DNA from 4 places in the Neobacillus sp. MER 74 genome. Region 1 is predicted to be linked to each of the others. Evidence: riboswitches for the same ligand, from Rfam matches in the RefSeq annotation. Region 1 holds a riboswitch; each other region holds the start of a gene.
What was found. A riboswitch is a leader RNA that binds a small molecule or an ion and turns the genes downstream of it on or off. The one in region 1 is predicted to bind thiamine pyrophosphate.
Positions count from the first base shown of each region.

Region 1 (5,563 bases):
AGGCTTCGATATGGGCAGAATCCAATACGATCCGTTTAATTTCCTCATCCTGATAGCGATCCAAATGGATATGAGCGTCAATCATGTTCATTTGACTTCACCTACTAATTGGTAATAAACATCCCTTTTCATTTGAATAAAGCTTTCATCTAGCAGAATATCTTCGTGCCGCGGCCTTTCAAATGGAACCTCTATGTTTGAAACAACCTTAGCTTGCTTACCAGACAGCATCATCACTCGATCGGATAGAAGCAGTGCTTCCTCAATATTGTGAGTAATAAATAAAATGGTCCTTCGGTGTGATTCCCACATTTCCAATAACCATTTCTGCATTTCCAACCGGGTTAGCTCATCTAAAGCGGAAAAAGGTTCATCAAGACAGATCACCTCTTGTGGGCTCAATAAGGCACGGATAAAAGCAGCTCGCTGCTTCATTCCTCCAGATAGCATGTTAGGATATGCGTTTTCATAATCGGAGAGTCCTGCAATCGACAGCATTTCTCGTGCTGCTTCTACGTCTTTTTTACCCTGAAGTTCTTGGCCAAGAAGGACATTTTCAAGGATCGTCCTCCACGGGAAAAGAGAAGAAGTTTGAGGCATGTAGCTAATTAAACCACGCTTGCCATTAATGGACTTGCCTTCTAATAGGATCTCCCCTTCATCTGGTGAAAGAATTCCTCCTATTAAATTGAAAATGGTGCTTTTCCCACTGCCTGAAGGGCCAATAATCGAAACAAATTCATCTTTATGAATGGAAAAATCAAGGTCTTTTAGTACTTCCTTTTGCCCGAAACGTTTCGAAACGTTTTGAAAATGAAGATAGCTCATTTTTTCTCATCCCCTTTCGGCTGCCATCGAACCACTCTTCGTTCCATAAAAAAGATGAAAAAGAAAAAGAAGAGGCTTAAGAACATGATGGTAAAAATGGCAACGAACACCCGGTCCGTTCGAAAAGACGACGATGCGAATGTCATAAAGACACCGATCCCCTGCTTAGCACCAAGCCATTCAGAAATAACGGCACCCATTACACTATACGTGGCAGAAACCTTAAAGCCTGAAAAAATCGAGGGCATAGATGACGGCAGCTCCAATTTCCAAAAAAGCTGTGTTTTGGATGCACCTGCCATCCTCATATAATGCTTCAACTCTGAAGGGGTTTGGCTAAATCCATCCAAGGCGGCCACTGTAATGGGAAAGAAACAAACAAGGGTGATGACAATCATTTTGGGCAATAACCCAAAACCAAACCAAATCACCAGCAGTGGAGCAAGAACGATAATGGGAACATTTTGCGATAAAATCAATAATGGATAGAAAGAATCTCTTAAAACAGGTACCAGATGAAATAAAATGGCGACTGCCAGTCCAATGAATGCTCCAACTACAAATCCAAATAATGAAATTTTAACCGTTGAAAACACATCTGGATAAAAATCATGCCAACCGGCAATGGCCTCTGTGAAAATCTTGGATGGCGGCGGAAGAAGCCATTCCGGCACTTCTGCTATTTTCACGACAATCTCCCAAATGACAAACAAAAGGAGGAGAACCAAAATCGGTCTCCACCCTTTTACAAGATTCTTTCTCATGATCGATATTTCTCCGTTAAGTTATCCATGGTAATCCCTGTTGGCTGATAAAGGATTTTCACTTGAGAAATGACATTTTTGCTTCCCATTTCAATCATTCGTTCATTCATTTTTGAAATCACCGAAAATAATTCGTGGAGTTCGCCTTCCATGGTTGTTTCTAACGGGTGTACCTCATATTTCACACCAGATTCAGCAATGACTTTAATCGCTTCATCAACGTATGGAATAACGTCCTCGCCATTCGTTGTTTTCGGGATGATTTGAATGCTGATTAATGTATTCGCCATGTTTTTCTACCCCCTATTGTTTTGGTAAAAACTCATTTGTAAATGCTTTTTTCGCATCTAATTTCTTGTCAAGAAGCTTATTCTCATACATCCATTGAGCATAATTTTCCCAAACCTCTTGCTTTTGAATTCCCCATTCCTTTGCATCATCCCGATATTTCGGAGACAACCATTCTTGACTCTTCTTTACAAGCTTTGGATCTAAATCCGGTGCGGCTTTAATCAGGATATCTGCAGCTTGATCAGGGTTTTTAATCGCAAATTCATAGCCCTCGGCAGCGGCTTTTACGAATGCCTTAACCGTTTCAGGGTTTTGTTCGATCATTTTTTCGTTGGTTTCTAAAACAGGTGTATAGTAGTCCAGTTTGTCAGAGTAATCTGTTAAGTAAACCATATTAATCTTTTCATTTCGAAGCTCCGCTTCTACACCAGTCCATCCATAGTAAATCCAAGCAAAATCGATGTCTCGTTTCACAGCCGTAAAAAAGTCCGTATCCCCCATGTTCACGATTTTCACCTTATTGTCATCGGCGTTTTCCTTTTTCATGAGAGAAGTGATGACAGATTTTTCGACTGGCGAACCCCATCCGCCGTATGTTTTTCCTTCAAAATCCTTCGGAGATTGAATCTTTTTGCCAACAGGTGAAGCGAATCCAGATGTATTGTGCTGAATCACTGCAGCGATCGATACGAGCGGCACCCCTTGTATACGTGCCTGGGTAATTGCTTCTTGGTAGCCAACACCAAATTGCGCCTTGCCAGAAGCTACTAGTTGATCAGCACCGGACTCGCCCGGCATGATAATATCCACATCCAAGCCCTCTTTTTTAAAGAATCCTTTTTCTTTTGCTACATATAATCCAGTATGATTGGTATTTGGAGTCCAATCCAGTACAATTGAGACCTTTTTAAGCGGCTGTTTTTTTTCTTTTGTGTTTTCTGTTTCTTTTTTGCTGCTGCATCCAGTCACTAGAAGGACTGAAAGGAGTAGTACTAGCCATTTCTTCATGTTGTATCCCCCATATGTAAAATAAAATCTAAAGTGAAACAAATGAAATAGAGCGAAACCTCAGTGTTAGTTAGAGGGCAAAAACTTGCTTAAATAAAATAAAGCACTCAGGCAAAGAACCTGAGTGCATATCAGCAAACAATTAATTGTTTAAGAATATGTTCCCTCCGCCGGTATCAACCAGATCAGGTTCCAAGGGTAATCGTCTTACGGACTAAATCTCAACCGGCAACACCGGTTCCCCCACATTTCATCGTTTTTCAGTTATTATTTTACTATTATATCAGTCAAGGCAGTCAATGCCAACTTATTTAATGTATTTATGCTTCTTTACAGCTGCCTTCCCTTTCCCGTATACGTATGAACCTACTTCAAATTGGCAATGGCCTGTATCCAATCCTTTCAACTAATACAAAAAAGATGCCCCATTCCAATGGAACATCTTTTTCTATTGAACCTTATCCTATTTGCTCCTCTGTCCCTGTTTCTTCAGAAGTCACATCCTCAATGGAAACAAACTCCTCCGACATTGGACGAAGTTTCTTGGATATCGCATGCTCCTGAAGGCAAAGACCTTCCGCCAGATGACGCTTTACAATTGTGTTTCCCACTTCAGGGGTTACATTTTTATACCAAGTCCCGGACGGATAGACGATGGCAACGGGAGCGTCCTTACATCTCCCATTGCAACTCGTTCTTGTTGTATGTATGTGTGAATCTAAGTTTAAATTTGGTCACCTCAGAAGAGCGATCTTGTCTGGCTTTTTTTAATAAGAATATTGACTCCTCTGTCATGACGCCAGTATAATGCATCATCTTGTTATTCACCGCTTCATTCACGGCAAAAATGTAGTCATTTATAGCTATGGCTTTTAAAGTGTCATGCCTTCTATCTTGTTTGACTGCCCTCCAAAAGTCTGACTTTTCCCTGAGGATTGAGAAGGTTATGAAACAAATTCTTAAATGACTCTAGAAGAAGGTCTCATCATCTTCTGGAAAAAAAGTAGAATTTTAAAATGGTCTACAATACAAAAAGAAGCACACGTTCACGTTCCATGTACTTCCTTTAGTAATATGGTTGAATTCGTTGCGTTCAGGTTAGGCTACAAAAACCATCTAGACTGTTGGACTTTTCCCCAAGCATATTTACCTGCATTGAGGAGGAAGTAGACAACCCTTGAGCAGAAGGAGGAGCCGCCATTCCAGGGGAGCCCTTTCCTATAGCGAATCCAATCGTGAATGTGCCAGGGAGTTAATAGGTCAAATTTATACATGTCCCAAATCTTGCATTTCCTTTTCTTTGAATCTGCCGCATCAAGTATACTGTTGACCGCTCGGCGGGCCGCCTCATTTGCCGCTTCCATCGACGCCAGATCCGTATTTGTACGCACATAATCGGAAGCCAGGAAGAGATTGGGGATCTTTGTAAAAGCATAGGGTCTTAAGCTCCACGCAAAAACTTTGTTTATAAGCAAAGGCTCACTATTGATCATTTTGCCGGAATCGTCGAATTGAATGCCCGGATCCAAAAACCAAGAGTGAACATCCTCATCCCGGAGCAGTACTTCTTCGTGATTTAAGGCTTGTTTCAGCTGTGCCCATACTTCCTCTTTAATTTCTTCTTTCGTGCATTCGATTGCCTTTTTTCCTAAAAGCATACCTGGTTGGTTCCATTCCGAAATATCAACCGAAATAATGCCCCTAACCTGACCATCCCCATATGCTCGAAAATCCTTCCTGTCCCAAAATTGCTTTTGTGAAATGGCCGTAATCGCCCACGGAGAATCCATAATGATCAGATGGCCGTTTACAATGGGCACATCCCGTTTCATAAAGAACTGGAGCCCGTTCATCCAATCAACATCTTTGGCAAGCTTCTTCAATCCTATCAGCGCCGGGTCCGCTCTAAGCATATCAGAGGAAACTAGTGGGGCCATGGCTTCCACCGGGAGAGTACTTAAGTAAAAGTCTGCATTGACATACTCGTCCTTTCCTGCCCTATTGATATGGACACCCGTGATTTTGCCTTCATTGAGTTGAAAGCCGCACACGGTTGCATTGGTAAAATAACGAACTCCTTTTTGTTTTAAATAGCTGATCCATGGATCGATCCACACCTCATTGGTTGGGCCGTTCAGGACTCGGTCCGAATCATTAGTCGGCGTAAGGATACCGATAAGGAGTTGGGAAAGAACCGTACCGAAGGTCTTGGCGCTTGCTTCTGTAGATTTCGCGGCAACCAATGAGCGGGAAAGGGAAGCAAACACTTCATGGAAGTTCTTCGATTGGTTATCTCCATCTAGATAATCCCACCAGCTAATCCTTTCATATTCATCCATGATTCGTTCCCTGCAGCTCGTCATCACCTGCCAAAGCCGCTCCGTAAAGAACACCACTTCTTCCTCTGTAAGTCCCCAATCCGAATCAAACAATGCTTTCAAGTTCTTTTTGATACCGGTCATCGATTTCGGAATGGAAGTGGAGATGGCGACTAGTTCATGATCAAAGCGGGCAAGTCCCATTTCCCGAGCTGTTACTAATTGATCATAAACGCTTTGCTTTTGGTCAAAAGGGATTCGTTTCATCGTATCAATGATATGGCGATAAAATCCGGGAAAGCAACGGAATCCGTGTTCTCCCGGTAGATTTTTTCTGCCGCTCGTCCCGGAATG
Region 1 covers NZ_JAMAUV010000022.1:47,418-52,980, forward strand. Annotated here, with positions in the region: gene M3610_RS23025 (TatD family hydrolase) at 1-91, opposite strand, end outside; gene M3610_RS23030 (ABC transporter ATP-binding protein) at 88-828, opposite strand; gene M3610_RS23035 (ABC transporter permease) at 825-1,592, opposite strand; gene M3610_RS23040 (MTH1187 family thiamine-binding protein) at 1,589-1,882, opposite strand; gene M3610_RS23045 (ABC transporter substrate-binding protein) at 1,896-2,891, opposite strand; TPP riboswitch at 3,037-3,146, opposite strand; gene M3610_RS23050 (hypothetical protein) at 3,350-3,502, opposite strand; partial or broken gene M3610_RS23055 (transcriptional regulator) at 3,669-3,827, opposite strand; gene M3610_RS23060 (hydroxysqualene dehydroxylase) at 3,995-5,563, opposite strand, start outside.

Region 2 (5,563 bases), on a different contig from region 1:
CTTCCGAATATCTATCCCTTCGCGGGCAACCGTTTCTAACACCTCCAGCGGCTCATTCCCAAATAAAAATTGGACTGTTTCAGTTTCACGAAAAAGTGCACAAATCGAAACGACAGTAGACCAATTGGCTAAAACTCTACCTTTCTCAATTTGAACAAGTGTTTTCTTAGAAACACCAATAATGTCTGCCATTTTATCCTGTGTATAGCCAACTTCCGTCCGTATAAGGCGAAGCTTTTCAGAAACCTGCATTATAATTTCATCTCTGGTCAAGTTAAGCCCTTCCTTCAATTACAACTAGTGTAATTTTACACTAGTTTGTTTATATCTTCAAATCCTAACATCAAAAAACTGCTATCTTTTTAGATAACAGTTTCAATTATTTATAGGGATTTAGGTGGTATTTCGCAATTGCTAGAACATGAATTTTTCAAATCGCATGCCCCGCATTTTCCCTTTTTTGATTTATTAATAAACCTAACTAAAGCCCATGATGCATACCCAAAAATAGTTGCTCCAATTAATATATTGGCAATCATTTGCTCCACCTCTTTCTAGAATTAAACAAGTCCTAACAATTTGCCGCCTTGATAGATGATCAAAGAAAGCACATAAGCAATTGCAAATGCATAAATCATAGAAAAAGCTGTCCATTTTTTTGAATTTGTTTCTTTATAGATCGTTGCTACTGTCGCAAGGCATGGGATGTATAACAAAATGAAAACCATGAAACTATAGGCAGCAAGCGGAGTATAATAGTTCGCCAATAACCCTTGCAAACTTGCATCATTCGGAACAAAATAAATAATATTCATGGTAGATATAATGGCCTCTTTTGCCAAGAACCCTGTAATTAACGAGGCGGATGCCTGCCATGTTCCAAATCCAATTGGATCAAAAATTGGGGCAATCATATTCCCAATCGCGGCTAAATAACTATCATCCATGTCAACCTTTAAACCATTGGGGCCAGCATAAGATAATAACCAGATAAAGACAGAACCCGCAAAAATAAATGTTCCAGCTTTTCTAACAAACCCTTTTCCTTTATCCCAAGTACTCCTCCACAGTGATTGAAACTGGGGAAGACGGTAAGGGGGCAGTTCTATAACAAATAATGAAGCTTCCGATTTTAGTAATGTAGACGAAAAGATTTTAGCTAGGACCAATGCAACTACAATCCCAAGGACATATAGGCTTAGCACAACTAAAGCCTTATTTCGCGCAAAAAAAGCTCCAACAAATAACGCATACACGGGTAATCGTGCTGAACAGGACATTAACGGGGTAAGCAATATGGTAACCAGCCTTTCCCGTGGTGTCTCTATTGTTCTGGCAGCCATTATTCCTGGTACATTACAACCGAAGCCAATCATCATAGGGATAAATGCCTTCCCATTTAACCCAACTGACTCCATAATTCGGTCCATTACCAATGCAACACGGGCCATGTACCCGGAATCTTCTAATAAAGAAATAAAGAAAAATAGGATAAAAATTTGCGGCACAAATACGAGTACGCCGCCTACCCCAGCAACTAAACCATCAATAATTAATGCATGAATAAAATTTGAAGCATGAATGGCGGTTAAAACTGACTCAAATCCTGCCGTAATGGGTCCTGTTAAAAATCCGTCCAAAGCATCAGATAATGGTGTTCCGAGCCAATCAAAAGTCAGCATAAACATGACATACATAAGCAGTAAGAAAATAGGCATTCCTAAAAAGCGATTGGTAACGATCATATCAATTTTCTCAGAAAGCGGAATGTCAAAGTTACTTTTTACGGCCACTTCGACAACAATTTTTTCTATTGCTTCTCTTCTTTTTTGATAAATATAGTTTGCTAATGATTTTACATTATAAAGTGTTTGTAAGGTTGACTCCAAGTTAACAATTAGATCATTAAGCTTTTTCTCGCCAACAATAATATTTACATAGTTTCTAACATATTCATTACCTTCAAAATATTGAATAGCTAGAAATCGTCCAGAAAGGTTGGTTTTGCCATGAATCTCAGCCGTCAAAGCAACAATTGCAGCTTCTACCTCTTTACCATAGTAAACAAGATTCTTTTTAGCAGGCTGGATTGATTGAGTCGATATGACATCAACTAATTTATCACAGCCCTTTCCATTTCTCGCCACAATAGGAACAACCGGGACTCCGAGAAGCTCAGAAAGTTTAGATGTATCAATTTGAATTCCGCGTTTATTTGCTACATCGACCATATTAAGTCCAATAAATGCTGGTTTTTCAAACTCAAGCAATTGCAAAGTTAGATGTAAATTTCGTTCTAATTGTGAAGCATCTAATATATTTAGCAGGCGGTCCACTGATTCATTAAGAAAGAAGGATGTAACTACCCCTTCATCCTTCGATAAGGGATTAAGTGTATACACACCAGGTAAATCAGTCAAATGACCAATATTATTTTTAAAAACACCAACTTTTTTTTCAACGGTGACACCGCTCCAATTACCAACATACTCATAGGAACCTGTAAGATTATTAAATAATGAAGTTTTCCCAGTATTAGGATTTCCAATAAGTGCGATGTCCATTATATTCTCTCCACTTTCATTCGAACTGCTTCTCTACGGCGAATACCCACACATTGTCCGCAAGATTCAATCATAATTGGACCGCCAAATGGCATGACACACTTTACACACACTTCAGAGCCTTCAGTAATCCCTAAGTCAAGTAATCGTCTTTGTACCAGGTGACCTACAAGAGAAATATCAATAATTTTCCCTTTATCTCCTACTTTTAATGAACCAAACATGTATATCACCCTATCTCCACTAATTGAGAATGATTATCTTTCTTGTATTTTAACACTTTTTTTGAGATAAAAAGCTTAATAAATTTGTCAAAAGTTTGAAGAATTTTCATGAATCAACGACAATCGCTTTATAAAAAAAATAGAAAAGAGCTTGAAGCCCTTTTCCATTCGTATTACTAATAAATGTTATTTTGAAAATAATCTCTTTGGTACCGCACTCATTACAATGATGATAATGATTGCACTGATGATGAAGCTTGGCAGCATGAATGTTCCATTATATAGGAGTGAGTAAATGGCCACCGGCTGCCCCTTTGGCGCATATTCACCGAAGAACACGATGCCAGAAATAACATGGCAGATGTATCTTAAGGCACTTCCTAAGAATGCACCGATAATAACATATGTCATCCACTTACCTTTTTCATTTTTGGATATCGCCTCCTTCACCAGACCAGTAAAGACACCCGCTAACCCTACAACTGAAAAGGCAAGAAAATAATCAATAAATCCTTGTAAGAATGTGTATACTTGAGCGAATCCAAGGATAACCTGCAATAAACCTAGTAAAAATCCTGTTAACAAGCCCCCTTTTATCCCCCAACGATAAGCAATTAAAAAGATAGGTACCATGGCAATTGACACCGAACCTCCCTGTGGCCATATCTTTAAAGATAGAATTCCGGCTAGAAAATCCAATAAATAAGCTAAAGCAGAAAAAACTGCCACCTCAGCGATAAATAATGTGTTGCTTCTTTTTTGATTCACAACGTCTCCCCCAATTTTTGGACTCGTTAGAAGTCTTCCTATTACAAGATGTGCAATAAAATAAAGAACAAAAAAAGCAATGCACGACGCTAAGGATTGTCTGCATTGCTTTCATAATCGGCAAACCACATCCCTACGCTAGTGTTAACTAACAGGTTCATAGGGTCAGAACTTAACCGTTCACTCTCAGCCGCAAGAATAGCAGCTCCCCCTGTGGAAGTATTCAATTGTTTCCATAGAAAAAAATATACTCTTCTTTATTCACATTTACAAGGAAAATATACTTTCTTATCGTTATTATTACCTAGTCGAATCAGCAATTAAGACTATATGAATAAAATTCAAGACTTTTATTTTAAAATAAAGGAGGTATTTCTATTTATGTCTCGAATAAGTACAGTAAGGAGTTTTTTGTCAATAACATAGGGGGAAGACGGCATGTTCACGGAAAACCAAACAGATTTAATTGATTTTTTCAATCAAAATAAACAGAAATTAATTCAAGATTGGGAAAATGCCATTGTTACCACTAATACGGATCCTTTTAAGTTAAAAATTCACGAAAACGGCGAGGCTCTGCTCGATGTTTTACTTAATATGCATAAAATGACGGAAAAAGACCTTTTAGACATAATTGAAAAACTTGCTATTGAAGTATCGGAAGAAAGAGTTTTGGCTGATATTAACCTTGGTGATTTTGTTTATAATGTTAATCTTGGCAGAACAGTTCTATACAGCCATTTAAGCATTACTGGGATTCCATGGGCAGCCATGCAGGAAGCATTAAACAATGTAAATTTTTGTTTCGATAAATTTTTATACTATGCTGTATCCCATTACTCAGAAGCAAAAAACAAAATTATTGAAGAAAAAACAATGCACATTGATTCTACACATCAGGATCGATTAACATTGCTTGGGCAAATGACCTCAAGCTTTATTCATGAGTTTAGAAACCCCTTGACATCTGTTCAAGGATTTATCCAATTACTGAAAGCTGATCATCCGGAGATGAAATATTTAGATATCATTTCAAGTGAATTGGATCAACTTAATTTTCGTATATCACAATTTCTCCTTCTGTCAAAAAAGGAGTTAATTGGTAAAGAAAAGGATAACTTCAATTTAAATACATTAGTGGAGGAAGTCTTAAACTTCCTATATCCAAGCATACTTGATGGAAAAGTAAAAATAAGAAAAGAACTCAGTGAAGATATTACTCTTAATGGGTATGCAGATGAAATTAGACAGGTATTAATTAATATCATCTTTAATGCGATTGATGTTTTGAATCATGCTGAGAATCCGAATCCTACAATCGAGATCAATAGCAGTCTACAACATCAGTTCATCAAAATTAATATTTCCAACAATGGGCCTGTGATTCCTGCTGAACTTAGAAAATCTATTTTCGAACCATTTTTTACGACGAAAAAACTAGGTACAGGCCTCGGCTTGTTTGTTTGCAAGGAAATTATTGAAAAACATAAGGGAAATTTAGAATGTGATTCATCTCCAGATAAAACTACATTCTCGATTCTCTTACCGGTTGCTGCCCTAACCTAATCATATATACAAGTAATTTTATAGCTAGAATAACCAATCCCACTTTATATAAAGGAGGGATTTTTTTATTTCTTAATATTAAGTCTTCCCGATAACAACCTGCTTTGCATATGATGAACTAAAAATTTTTTATCGGGAGATTTGACTAATGTTTACATTAAGGGTTGATAATGATATTGAACTCCAGCTATTTCAACAACATCACGCATCAAGTCTTTATCAAATGGTGGAGGAAAACCGTGAACATCTGCGTGAATGGCTGCCATGGGTGGATAGCATGAAATCCCCGTATCAGTTTGAATCCATTATTCCGATATGGCTAAATCAATTTGCAGAAAATAGTGGATTTAACGTGGGGATCGTCTATAAAGGTGAGTTGGTAGGCTCAATTAGCTTACAACAAATAGATTGGCACAACCGAATGACAAGTATCGGATATTA
Region 2 covers NZ_JAMAUV010000001.1:742,161-747,723, forward strand. Annotated here, with positions in the region: gene M3610_RS03680 (helix-turn-helix transcriptional regulator) at 1-273, opposite strand, end outside; gene M3610_RS03685 (FeoB-associated Cys-rich membrane protein) at 384-539, opposite strand; gene feoB (ferrous iron transport protein B) at 561-2,564, opposite strand; gene M3610_RS03695 (FeoA family protein) at 2,564-2,788, opposite strand; gene thiT (energy-coupled thiamine transporter ThiT) at 2,975-3,556, opposite strand; TPP riboswitch at 3,670-3,778, opposite strand; gene M3610_RS03705 (histidine kinase N-terminal domain-containing protein) at 3,995-5,122, shown strand; gene M3610_RS03710 (GNAT family N-acetyltransferase) at 5,271-5,563, shown strand, end outside.
Region 2: another riboswitch for thiamine pyrophosphate. It lies ahead of thiT (energy-coupled thiamine transporter ThiT); the one in region 1 lies ahead of M3610_RS23045 (ABC transporter substrate-binding protein).

Region 3 (5,563 bases), on a different contig from region 1:
CTCTAGTCTTTCCATCATTCTCGGGAGGGCAGATTCAGAAGAGGATGTACCTAACACCAAGAGAATTTCTTCTTTAATATAAGCGATAAATTTCAAAATATTAAATCCATAAAGCTTTGCGATTGCCCCGAGGATAAATACGATGAAAATAAACATCGTTGCATAAACGCTTCCCATTAATTTACCTAGTGAGACTAAAGAGCCTAGCCCAAAATTACCGATTGTATAGGCCATTGCACCAGAGGCGGCGATGGGTGAAAATTTCATTACCATATTAACAATCTTAAAAAATATTTCTGTAAATTGCTCAAACAGAGCAACGACTGGCTTCCCTTTTTGTCCTAATGAAGCAAGGGCAATTCCGAACAGGACCGCAAAGAATAAAATCGGGAGCAGATCACCTTTTGCCATCGCCCCAACAAAATTATCAGGAATAACTCCTAAAATAAACTCCATAAATCCATGACTGGACTCCTTTGCCTGCTCAGTAAATTGTGAAATGTCTCCGCCTTTTACGGAGTCTGTGTTAAATCCAGATCCAGGTTTAATGATATTGACGAGTAATAACCCGATTGCAAGCGCAAAAGTAGTAACAATCTCAAAGTAAAGGAGCGCTTTTCCCCCAATCCGTCCAACCTTTTTTAAATCCCCCATGTTACCAATACCGATGACAATTGTTAAAAATACAATCGGAGCTATTACCATCTTAATTAATTTGATAAAGATATCCGCCAAAACTTTTAATTCTGTACCGAATTTTGGAAACAGAAATCCGATCACAATTCCAAGTACAATCCCCAATAATACTTGGACGGTCAAATTCTTAAAATTAATTCTCATTTTCCCGTACACCCCTTTGTTTAATTAGAACTGTTAACGCTTTCAGTCTATCTATTGACAGAATAAATGAAAATTCAGATAATCGTAAGGTTTTGGTCATATTGGTCTTATTGTTCCTTTTGTTATAGAAATAACATAAAAAAACAACGAAAAATATCATCGATTAATTTACTATTTTGATAAAATAGGCCATGATAAGCATATAAATGAGAGTTCTTTAAGGGGGAGCAGGGGATGTTTCCATTAAAAGTTATATTGATAGAAGATGACCCGATGGTTCGGGAGGTTCACCGCCAATTTATTGATCGGGTGGAGGGATTTTCGATAATCGGCGTTGCTGCAAACGGGATTGAAGGTCTGAGATTAATCAAAGAGCTCCGGCCCAACCTTGCCATTATCGACATTTATATGCCATATATGGGTGGATTGGAGATGCTAAGAGAACTTCGTTCAGAGCTCTATTCCGTTGATGTAATTGCCATAACAGCGGCCAGCGATATGGAAACCATCCATGGAGTTCTTCAACAAGGTGCGTTCGATTATATCATGAAACCATTTACCTTTGAGCGTATAAAAAAATCACTAGATAACTATAAAACTTATCGTATGAAATTAGCGGAAAAGAAGGCCCTTTCACAAGAGGAACTTGATCACATCTTATTCATTGATCAAAAAGAAGAATGTGAAAGAGACAACCTGCCAAAGGGATTAAATATGAACACTTTAACAAAAATTACCGACTTTCTTTCGCAAGAGAAGGAACCCGTCTCTGCTGAGGAGGTGGCTGAAGGCATTGGTATGGCTCGGGTAACAGCACGAAGATATCTTGATTATTTAGAAAAAGAAGGAAAAGTAAAGATACATATCCATTACGGGGGTGTGGGAAGACCAGTCAACCGATATGGAGTGTAAATATAAAATACGATGTTTGTGAAATGGGAGGGAGCATGTTGGACTGGAACATCAGGATTGAAAAACCAAAACTCCGTTTACAGACGACGATTACCCTGCTAGTTTGCATTGTAGTTGTGATGGCATTGTTTGTTACCGAGATATTAATCACTAACAGAATTTCACAAGAAACAAAGAAAGGGCAAGCTGAGAAAGCCACGGATATTGCGCGGATTGTTGCCCAATCGTCCCTTGTGATAAACGGGTTACAGAATAAAAAAGCTGAGAAGGATATCCAAACATATGCGAATGATATCAAGCGTTCCACCCATGTTGAATTCATCGTCGTCATGGACATGAATGGAATAAGAAAATCACATCCTAATCGGAATCTATTAGGCCAGCATTTTGTCGGGGGAGATGAAGGTCCGGTATTAAAAGGGAAAGAGCATATTTCGACTGCCGAAGGAACATTAGGATTATCATTACGCTCGTTCGTCCCTGTATTTGATAAGAAAAATAAACAAATAGGGGCCGTTGCCGTTGGGATCTCGTTAGAAAAAGTAAATCTGGCCATCGAACAGAGTAGAAGAATTATTTTGATTGGAGTCGGTGTGGGTGTTTTAGTTGGCATCCTAGGAGCTCTGTTTTTGGCAAGAAAAATTAAATCGATTCTGTTTGGCATGGAGCCTAGTGAAATAGCCAAACTGTTGGAAGAACGAAGTGCGATGCTGGAATCAACCAAGGAAGGGACGCTGGCGGTTAATCAAGATGGGATAACCACTCTCCTTAATAATGAAGGGGTTAGGCTCCTCCATATGGCCGGTATTGAAGGTCCTTTTTTAGGGAAAAGAGTGGACGAATACATGCCAAATACCAAACTTTCTACCGTCCTAGGGACTGGGGAAGCACAATTAGATCAAGAGCAGGAAATCAATCATATTACCATCCTAACCAACCGTGTCCCTGTAATCGTGAAGGGAAAGATTGTTGGAGCAATTGCCACCTTTCGGAAAAAAACTGAAATCAAGGAGTTAGCTGAACAATTGACCGGAGTCAAGTTATATGCAGAGGCACTTAGAACCCAATCACATGAATTCATGAACAAACTGCATGTAATCTCAGGTTTGGTTCATATGAAGGACTATCAAATGGTTTCGACGTACATTACCAAAATTGTGAATCACCAGCAGTCTGAGGTAGAATTTGTCGTCAGTCGTTTTAAAGATCCTGTATTAGCAGGGTTTATTTTAGGAAAACTTAGCTTTGCAAGGGAAAAAGGCTGTGAAATGATCATTGATGGAGAAGGATTGTTACCAGAACCGCACAGGCAGGAAACAACACATGAAGTGGTCACGATTCTTGGAAATTTAATTGATAATGCACTGGATGCGGTCGCGGACCAGCCCCTTAAAAAAGTAACGGTCAGGTTTGATTATTATGAAAATATCCTTGTGTTGGAGGTCCATGATACAGGACAAGGTATCGATGAGGAAATTATAAATAGCTTATGTGTGAAAGGATTTTCAACTAAGGGAGAAAATCGAGGAATTGGTTTATTTTTAGTACAGCGAAGCTTGGAAAAATTAGCAGGACAGTTAGAAATTCATTCTCAAAAAGGGAAAGGGACTGCTTTTATTGTTACGTTCCCATACAACAGTAAACAGTAACGATATTATGTTAACCTGATTATAAAAATTTGAAAAAATAATTATATTATGTAAACTACTATACGTTGTAACTATTTTCTTTACATTCTAGTTTCATAGCGTTATTATGTACTTAATTTAATAAACTAATCGATCTACTAGGGGTGCCCTGTTATCAGGCTGAGAGAAAACGCTATGTTTTTAACCCTTTGGACCTGATCTGGGTAATACCAGCGTAGGAAAGTAGCCAAGTGAATGTTTTTTCTCTGACTTACTAACCAGGTCCATTTATGGATCTGGTTTTTTTATTTTTTGGTTGTGTTTAACTTGTCTGTTGATTTCCGTTCCAGGCACTTCAATCAACAAAGTGCCAAAACACATGCTATATATTAAAAAGAAATGGAGAGATTACAATGGAAAAAATTAGTTTATATGAAACGTTGGAAAAAGTAAGAGAGGTAAACCCGCTTGTACATAATATCACCAATGTCGTGGTAACGAATTTTACCGCGAATGGGCTGCTCGCTTTAGGCGCTTCGCCTGTGATGGCGTATGCTGCTGAAGAAGTGGCGGAAATGGCTAAGATTGCTAGTGCACTGGTTTTGAATATTGGTACCTTAAACCCACAAACGGTGGATTCAATGATTATTGCTGGAAAAGCAGCCAATGAATCCAATGTACCGGTCATCTTTGATCCGGTTGGTGCTGGGGCTACCACGTACCGAACCGAAACGGCGCAACGAATCATGAGGGAAGTCAATGTTTCAGCGATTCGGGGAAACGCGGCTGAAATTGCAAATGTCCTTGGTGAAAAGTGGGAAATTAAAGGTGTTGATGCGGGGGCGTCAGCGAATGAGGATATCGTGAGCCTTGCGATTAAAGCAGCAGAGACTTGGAATTGTGTGGTCATCATCACAGGAAAAGTGGATGTCGTCTCAGATGGCGAGACTAGCTATCTTGTTAACAACGGCCACCCAATCATGACAAAAGTGACCGGTATGGGGTGCTTGTTAACCTCAGTGATTGGGGCGTTTGCAGGAGTGGAGAAGGACCTGCTTAAGGCTTCCGTGGGAGCTTTGACATCCTATGAGGTTGCCGCTGAAAAGGCAGCAGCGAAAACAGCTGAAAAGGGATCAGGAAGTTTCCAAATCGAATTCTTAAACCAATTATCACTTGTTTCAAATGAGGATATCAATCAATATAGTTCTTTCAAAAAAGTTAATTAAGTGGGGTAATTTAAATGAAAAAAGCATTAACAATTGCAGGTTCAGATAGTGGCGGCGGGGCAGGAATTCAAGCCGACATAAAGACATTTCAGGAATTAGATGTATTTGGAATGTCGGCGTTAACAGCAGTAACAGCCCAAAATACATTAGGAGTTCACGGAGTTTATCCAATGTCGAGAGAGGCTGTGGTCAAACAGATTGAGGCGATTGGATCGGATATTGGTGCCGATGCTGTGAAAACAGGAATGTTGTTCAATGCTGAAATCATCGAGGCGGTTGCCGCTCAAATCAAGATTTTTGGTTGGGAGAATGTAGTGGTTGATCCAGTTATGATTGCCAAAGGTGGCGCATCACTGCTGCAAATGGAAGCTATTTCTGCCATGAAAAAATGCTTGTTGCCAGTTTCCAAAGTAATTACACCGAATATCCCGGAGGCAGAAGTCCTAACGGGGATGACTATTCTGACCTTAGAGGATAAACAGGAGGCCGCTAGAAGACTCCATGATTTAGGTGTGAAACACGTTGTGATTAAAGGCGGTCACGATGAAAACCAATCCGAGTCGACTGATTTATTGTTTGATGGGAAGGAATATTACACCTTTACAAGTCCGCGAATTGAGACAAAGAACACACATGGTACTGGTTGTACTTTTTCGGCGGTAATTACCGCCGAACTTGCTAAGGGTGCGACTGTTTATGAAGCCGTTTTGACAGCGAAAGATTTTATTCAAGCTGCGATTGAAGATCAATTGGAGATTGGTCAAGGGCATGGGCCTACGAACCATTGGGCGTATGGAAAAAGAAACCTTGTAAAGGAGCTACCCGTGTCATGATTGATTTGAGAGAGGCGTTACGTGTTTATTTTATTATGGGCAGCAACAACTGTTTGAAAGAACCCGCTGAAGTATTAAAGGAGGCAATTTCAGGAGGGATTACGCTTTTTCAATTTCGTGAAAA
Region 3 covers NZ_JAMAUV010000013.1:84,223-89,785, reverse strand. Annotated here, with positions in the region: gene M3610_RS19505 (dicarboxylate/amino acid:cation symporter) at 1-840, opposite strand, end outside; gene M3610_RS19500 (response regulator) at 1,075-1,752, shown strand; gene dcuS (DcuS/MalK family sensor histidine kinase) at 1,788-3,401, shown strand; TPP riboswitch at 3,531-3,639, shown strand; gene thiM (hydroxyethylthiazole kinase) at 3,794-4,606, shown strand; gene thiD (bifunctional hydroxymethylpyrimidine kinase/phosphomethylpyrimidine kinase) at 4,621-5,439, shown strand; gene thiE (thiamine phosphate synthase) at 5,436-5,563, shown strand, end outside.
Region 3: another riboswitch for thiamine pyrophosphate. It lies ahead of thiM (hydroxyethylthiazole kinase); the one in region 1 lies ahead of M3610_RS23045 (ABC transporter substrate-binding protein).

Region 4 (5,563 bases), on a different contig from region 1:
ATTACTTTAGGAACTCGATTTTTGGCATCTTCCTCTGTATATAACTGCTGCCGCTGTAAATTGGACCATTCTACATAATCACGATCAACAATGGTTAGTTTACCAATCCCAGCGCGGGCAAGTGCTTCGGCACATGCTGATCCGAGTGCTCCCATTCCAATTATGAGTACATGTTTATCGGAAATTCGCTGCTGCCCGTCTTTTCCAATGGGTGAAAAAAGTTCTTGTCGTGAGTACCGATTAATCACCCGATACTCATTCCTTCCTTTGGACTGCTTGCTGAAGCATATCTCTTTTTCTCGATTCGGCCAGCCTCATAGCCTAAACGTCCAGCTTCAATCGCTAGTCTCATTGCTTTTGCCATTTTTACCGGATCCTTAGCCGCTGACACAGCCGTATTTAATAAGACGCCGTCGGCTCCTAATTCCATCGCTAAAGCCGCATCGGCTGGTGAGCCAATCCCAGCATCCACAATAACAGGAACGACAGCCTGTTCGATAATAAAGCTAAGGTTTACGGGATTGATGATACCTTGACCAGATCCAATTGGCGAGGCCCCTGGCATGACAGCATGACAGCCTGCTTCTTGAAGTTTCCTAGCTAAAACAACATCATCTGAGGTATAAGGGAGGACAATAAATCCTTCCTTTACTAATTCTTCTGTCGCCTTTAGGGTTTCAATCGGGTCAGGAAGTAATGTTTGATTACAGCCAATCACTTCCACCTTAATCATATCGCAGAGGCCAGATGCTTTTGCTAATTTTGCGATACGGACGGCCTCTGCCGCTGTTTTCGCACCTGCTGTATTTGGCAGCAGCGTATATTTATTGGTGTCTAGCTGTTCTAAAAAATTGGGCTGACTTGATTCAAAAATATTCATTCGTCTTACCGCGAACGTGAGGATTTCTGCTTTGGAAACTTCCACTGCTTCCTTTTGGATGTCGTAGCTTGGATACTTTCCTGTTCCTAGAAACAAACGAGATTGAAAGGATAATGAACCTATTTTTAACATGTCAACCGCCTCCTACAAAATGGACTATTTCAATTCGATCTTTATCTGCTAATCTAGTACTTTGGTGATCTATTTTGGTTAAGATTTCACCATTTACTTCCACAACAATGACCTTATCCTGGATTTCATAATGCCTGAGAACATCTGAAACAAATACAACATGCTCTGGTAATTGGATATACTCGCCATTTAATATTACTTCCATTTTTAATCTCCTAACCAACTGTCTCTTTGTGTCTTTCAAGGTGAAAAGCTGCGAGAAGTGCCTCATCTTGCTGTCTACCTGCTAATAGGTCAGCTACTATTTTCCCTGTAATAGGGCTTAATAAAATCCCATTTCGAAAATGCCCTGCTGCAACGAACAATCCCTTACAGCTTGGATGCTCGCCAATATAAGGGATTCCATCGCCTGTCTGCGGTCTGAATCCTGACCACACTCGCTCCCATGCTGCTTCCTTAATCTGAGGGACTAGTTGAGTCGCTCTTTCTATTAATGAAGCAATCCCTTCGGGGGTAACCTTGTTATCAAAGGTATTTTCAATCATGGTAGCACCAATATAAATTTCCCCATTGCGTTTTGGTACCAGATAACAGCGTTTGTCGGAAAAAATAGTCGTGTTAATAATCGGCTCCTCCGTTCGAACGGAAAAGCATTCTCCTTTAACAGGATACACGCTAATGTCCAGCCCCGATTCACGCATTAATTTCGCTGCCCAAGCTCCGGTGGCCACGACAACTTGTTCACTATGTATGACACCATTGGTCGTTTTAACCCCTTTAACCTGACCGTTTTCAAAAATAAATGAAAGAACCTCCGTATTTTGACGAATTTCCGCTCCGAAATAAACAGCCGCATTTGCAAACGCTTTTGTTAACTTTGCTGGCTGCACATGTCCATCGTTAGGGAGATACATACCTCCAACAACACTTGGTGCCAAAGACGGTTCCATTTCTAGTAATTCCGTTGAATCCAGCCATTTTATCATTGGATCCCAATTCCTTTGATAGTTGACCTGTTTTTTTACTTCTATTGCTATTTCTTCCGTTTCTGCAATCTTCAGCATTCCTTTATTCACAAACTCGATATCAATTCCTGTATATTCATATAACTCACTTGATAGTGTAGAAAACATTGCTTGACTCTTTAATGCCAATTGGAATAAAGGACCATCTTGTTCAATCTCCGCTTGTGCTGCCAGCATACCAGCCGCCGCACTGGAAGCTTGGCAAGCCAATCTATCCTTCTCAATTATGATTACTTTTTTGCCCATTTTTGATAGTTGATAGGCAATAGAGGATCCGTTAATCCCCCCTCCGATAATGGCAACATCAAATGAATTTCCCACTTGTTCCATCTCCATCTCTTAATACATTTAAATAAGCCTTTACTGCTACTAATGGATCGCGAGCTTCTAATACTCCTGACATGACAGCGATTCCTTTTGCCCCAGCATCTAGTACCCGCCCTGTATTCTCGGGAGTTATGCCTCCAATGGCAATAACCGGAACCTCTAATTGTGTAATCCTTGATAATTCATCAAGACCTCTAGGGGGCATTCCTGGTTTTGATTGCGAAGGGAAGACATGACCGAAAAGGACGTAATCAGCACCCTTTTCTTTTGCTTTTTGTCCCTCCACGTAGGAATGGATGGAACTTCCTACCCTAAGCTGAGGAAAATTCCCTTTGACAATGGCTGCATCTAAACTATGAAAAGCTAATTGAACCCCGCCAGCCTTTGTAACTAAGGCAACATCCACACGATCATTGATGATAATCTTTAATAACGGCAGGTTTGTCATTGTTAGAAGTTCCACTGCTTGAAAAAGTTCCCTCGCTGTTTTTTGTTTTTCGCGTAAGTGAATCGCGGTTACATACGGATGAATATCCATGACAATTTCACATAGCTGCTCGATCGGCATTTGACCATTGGATATAATATGTAACTCTTTAACACTAGTTAAAATACAAGTCACCCCCTATAATCCAGAATCTGAAGCTCAATGAAATAAAGTGAAAAACAAAAAACCACTTCCTTTTGATAAGAAAGTGGTTGATAATTTGAAATATAAACATGATCCTTCAAATATCCATGTTTCCACTTCCCTACGCTGGTATAACCCAGATCAGGTTCATAGAGTCCCGAAGTATCACTTCAATCTCAGCCCTTTAAAAAGGCACCTCTAGCGGATTGTTATCTATTCATTTTTAAAAATTCCCTTGCATGGATAATGTTAACACGTCGATTAGAAATGTCAAATAAATTCTTTTTATACCTTTCATATATTCTGATCTCTCACCTATGCATGGAAAAGGATTATTTTACTATGGTTAGTTTTTGGCCAATGTAGATTGGTTGATTAGGATCGAGGTTATTGGCTTTAACGATGGAGTCAATCGTAACCCCATTCTTCTGGGCAATTTTCCAGAGAGAATCGCCCGCAACAACGGTGTAAACAACAGTTGATACCGTTGGGAGGGTTACAGTAAATTTTGCTACATACCCAGAATCCAAAGTACTGCTGTCTTTCTTGTATTCGATTGAATACCAGTCTCCGATTGCGGAATAAATTTTTATATCTGTATTCATCGGAAGCACAATCTTTGTATCATACTGAGTTCCAGGATTGGTTCTAACATTGACGTTTGTCCTTGTCCTCGCCTTTTCGATTGCTTGAATCTCCTGATTGGATGGAACTTTAATTAATGGTTTGGAGACATATCCTTTCAGAACCGCACTGATAATCCTGTACTCAATTTGATACCAATCACCCGTTTCTCCAGTTATCACCACTTCTGAACCAGCAGGGATTGTTGTTAGGATGGTGCTTTGAGTGGTGGCTGCCGAGCGTAAGTTGGAATTTTTCAAGGTTAAACCGAAACCTTCTGTAATCAGAATGGATTTGTCACGTGCTGTATATTCATTCTTATTCCCAGCAAGATCGGTGAGTTTTACAATTGGATAGTAATTTCCACGGATTACATTAAAGCCACGGCTGTTTTTTCCATCCCAATAAAAATTCGCTGTCCCCTTCAAGTAGCGTCCTAACCAAGTCTGAACTACCCAGCCGCTTTCATCAACAATGGTTACCTCCATATCTGCCGTTTCACTTATGGTGATGGGAATTTTAATTTGGTTCTTTCCATCCTGCATAGAAAGCTGACTGACTGCTGGCAAATCGATCGTTGCCGTTGGCTTTTCTGTATCTAACTGGGATGTTTTTGGCACAGCGTACGTATATAGAAATTGATTCGTCTCTGTTACAAAAATGGTGTCCTTGATGACGCCGATTGGGCGCAAGCCAGACGCGCCTGTAGTAGGTGTTAGTTGAAGAGTGGAATAAATAAGCTGACCATTTGCGCTATTAAAGAATTTAATTTTGTTGTAATTTCCCAAAATAATTCTATCGGAGGCTACGACCATTCCACTTGCCCCTTTAATGGTCTGAAGTCCACCAGCAACAAATTGTTCTGCATACAAGGTCTTCCATTTCTGTACTCCGGTATTTTTGTCTACCGCGATAATATTGGCCTCATCAAGAACAATTAAGGAATCACTCACTACAGAAAGAGGCTGTGTAAACATACCCGTAGGGCTAAACTTCCATAATGTTCTTCCACTTGCAGCATCTAATGCCCAAATATTTCTTGTTGCCGCCGGTTTCGTTTCGAAGTAAAGCTTTCCATCTTTATAGACTGGTGCCCCATAAATAGGGAGGCTTGAATCCAGATCAAATGTCCAAAGCACCGTGCCCGTCGATGCATCGAATGCATACATTTTGGATGTCATTTGAACTGGATTCCGTATATTTGCAAACAGTCGATTATCACCAGCAGCGAAAACCCCTTCCAACCGCTCTTGGAATTTAAGGGGATAACTCCATCTCTTTTTACCCGTAGTTACATCTACCGTACCAATTGCATCGAAACCTTCGGTAGTTCTCGTTAAATAATATAAGGTATTCTGGTCAATTAAGAGACGATTCGCAAAGCTATCAACGGTCCAAAGTGTCTGTGGAGAGGTACCGTTATCCTGTATCGCATAAATTTTAGTCATCGTTGAAGTGTAAATCACTCCGTCTCTTGCTATCAAGTCAAGAAACCCATTCTGCTCTTCTATTGAAAAATTCCATCTCTCTTTATAGGTATCTAAGTCAGTGGCAGAGAGTACTTTTTTTGAAATCCGTTCCGCCGAATACAGCTGATTGCGATTTACACTAAACAACGCAGAAGCGTTATTAAAGGGATCTTTCTTTAACGTCAATAACGTCAATAACGTCAAATCAGCAGGCAAGGCGGCACTAGAATAATTGGTATTTCCTTGGTCAGCTAAATGCATTTCCCAGTTTTGGTCATCTGCCCTTAGGTTCTGATTCCTTAGAAGTCCCTTTAATTCTTTTATTCTTTTTCTTAATTGTTCATTTTGAGCCTGTAATTGCTTGTATTGTCTATAAATATCTGAAGAATTATTTCTATAATCATGATGGAACATCATTTGGGAACATCACACCTCCATTATTGTGCTTGCATCATTTTATGCACATTTGCCTAGG
Region 4 covers NZ_JAMAUV010000012.1:36,243-41,805, reverse strand. Annotated here, with positions in the region: gene M3610_RS18600 (thiazole biosynthesis adenylyltransferase ThiF) at 1-248, opposite strand, end outside; gene M3610_RS18595 (thiazole synthase) at 245-1,012, opposite strand; gene thiS (sulfur carrier protein ThiS) at 1,014-1,217, opposite strand; gene thiO (glycine oxidase ThiO) at 1,228-2,358, opposite strand; gene tenI (thiazole tautomerase TenI) at 2,342-2,986, opposite strand; TPP riboswitch at 3,097-3,205, opposite strand; gene M3610_RS18575 (outer membrane protein assembly factor BamB family protein) at 3,328-5,505, opposite strand.
Region 4: another riboswitch for thiamine pyrophosphate. It lies ahead of tenI (thiazole tautomerase TenI); the one in region 1 lies ahead of M3610_RS23045 (ABC transporter substrate-binding protein).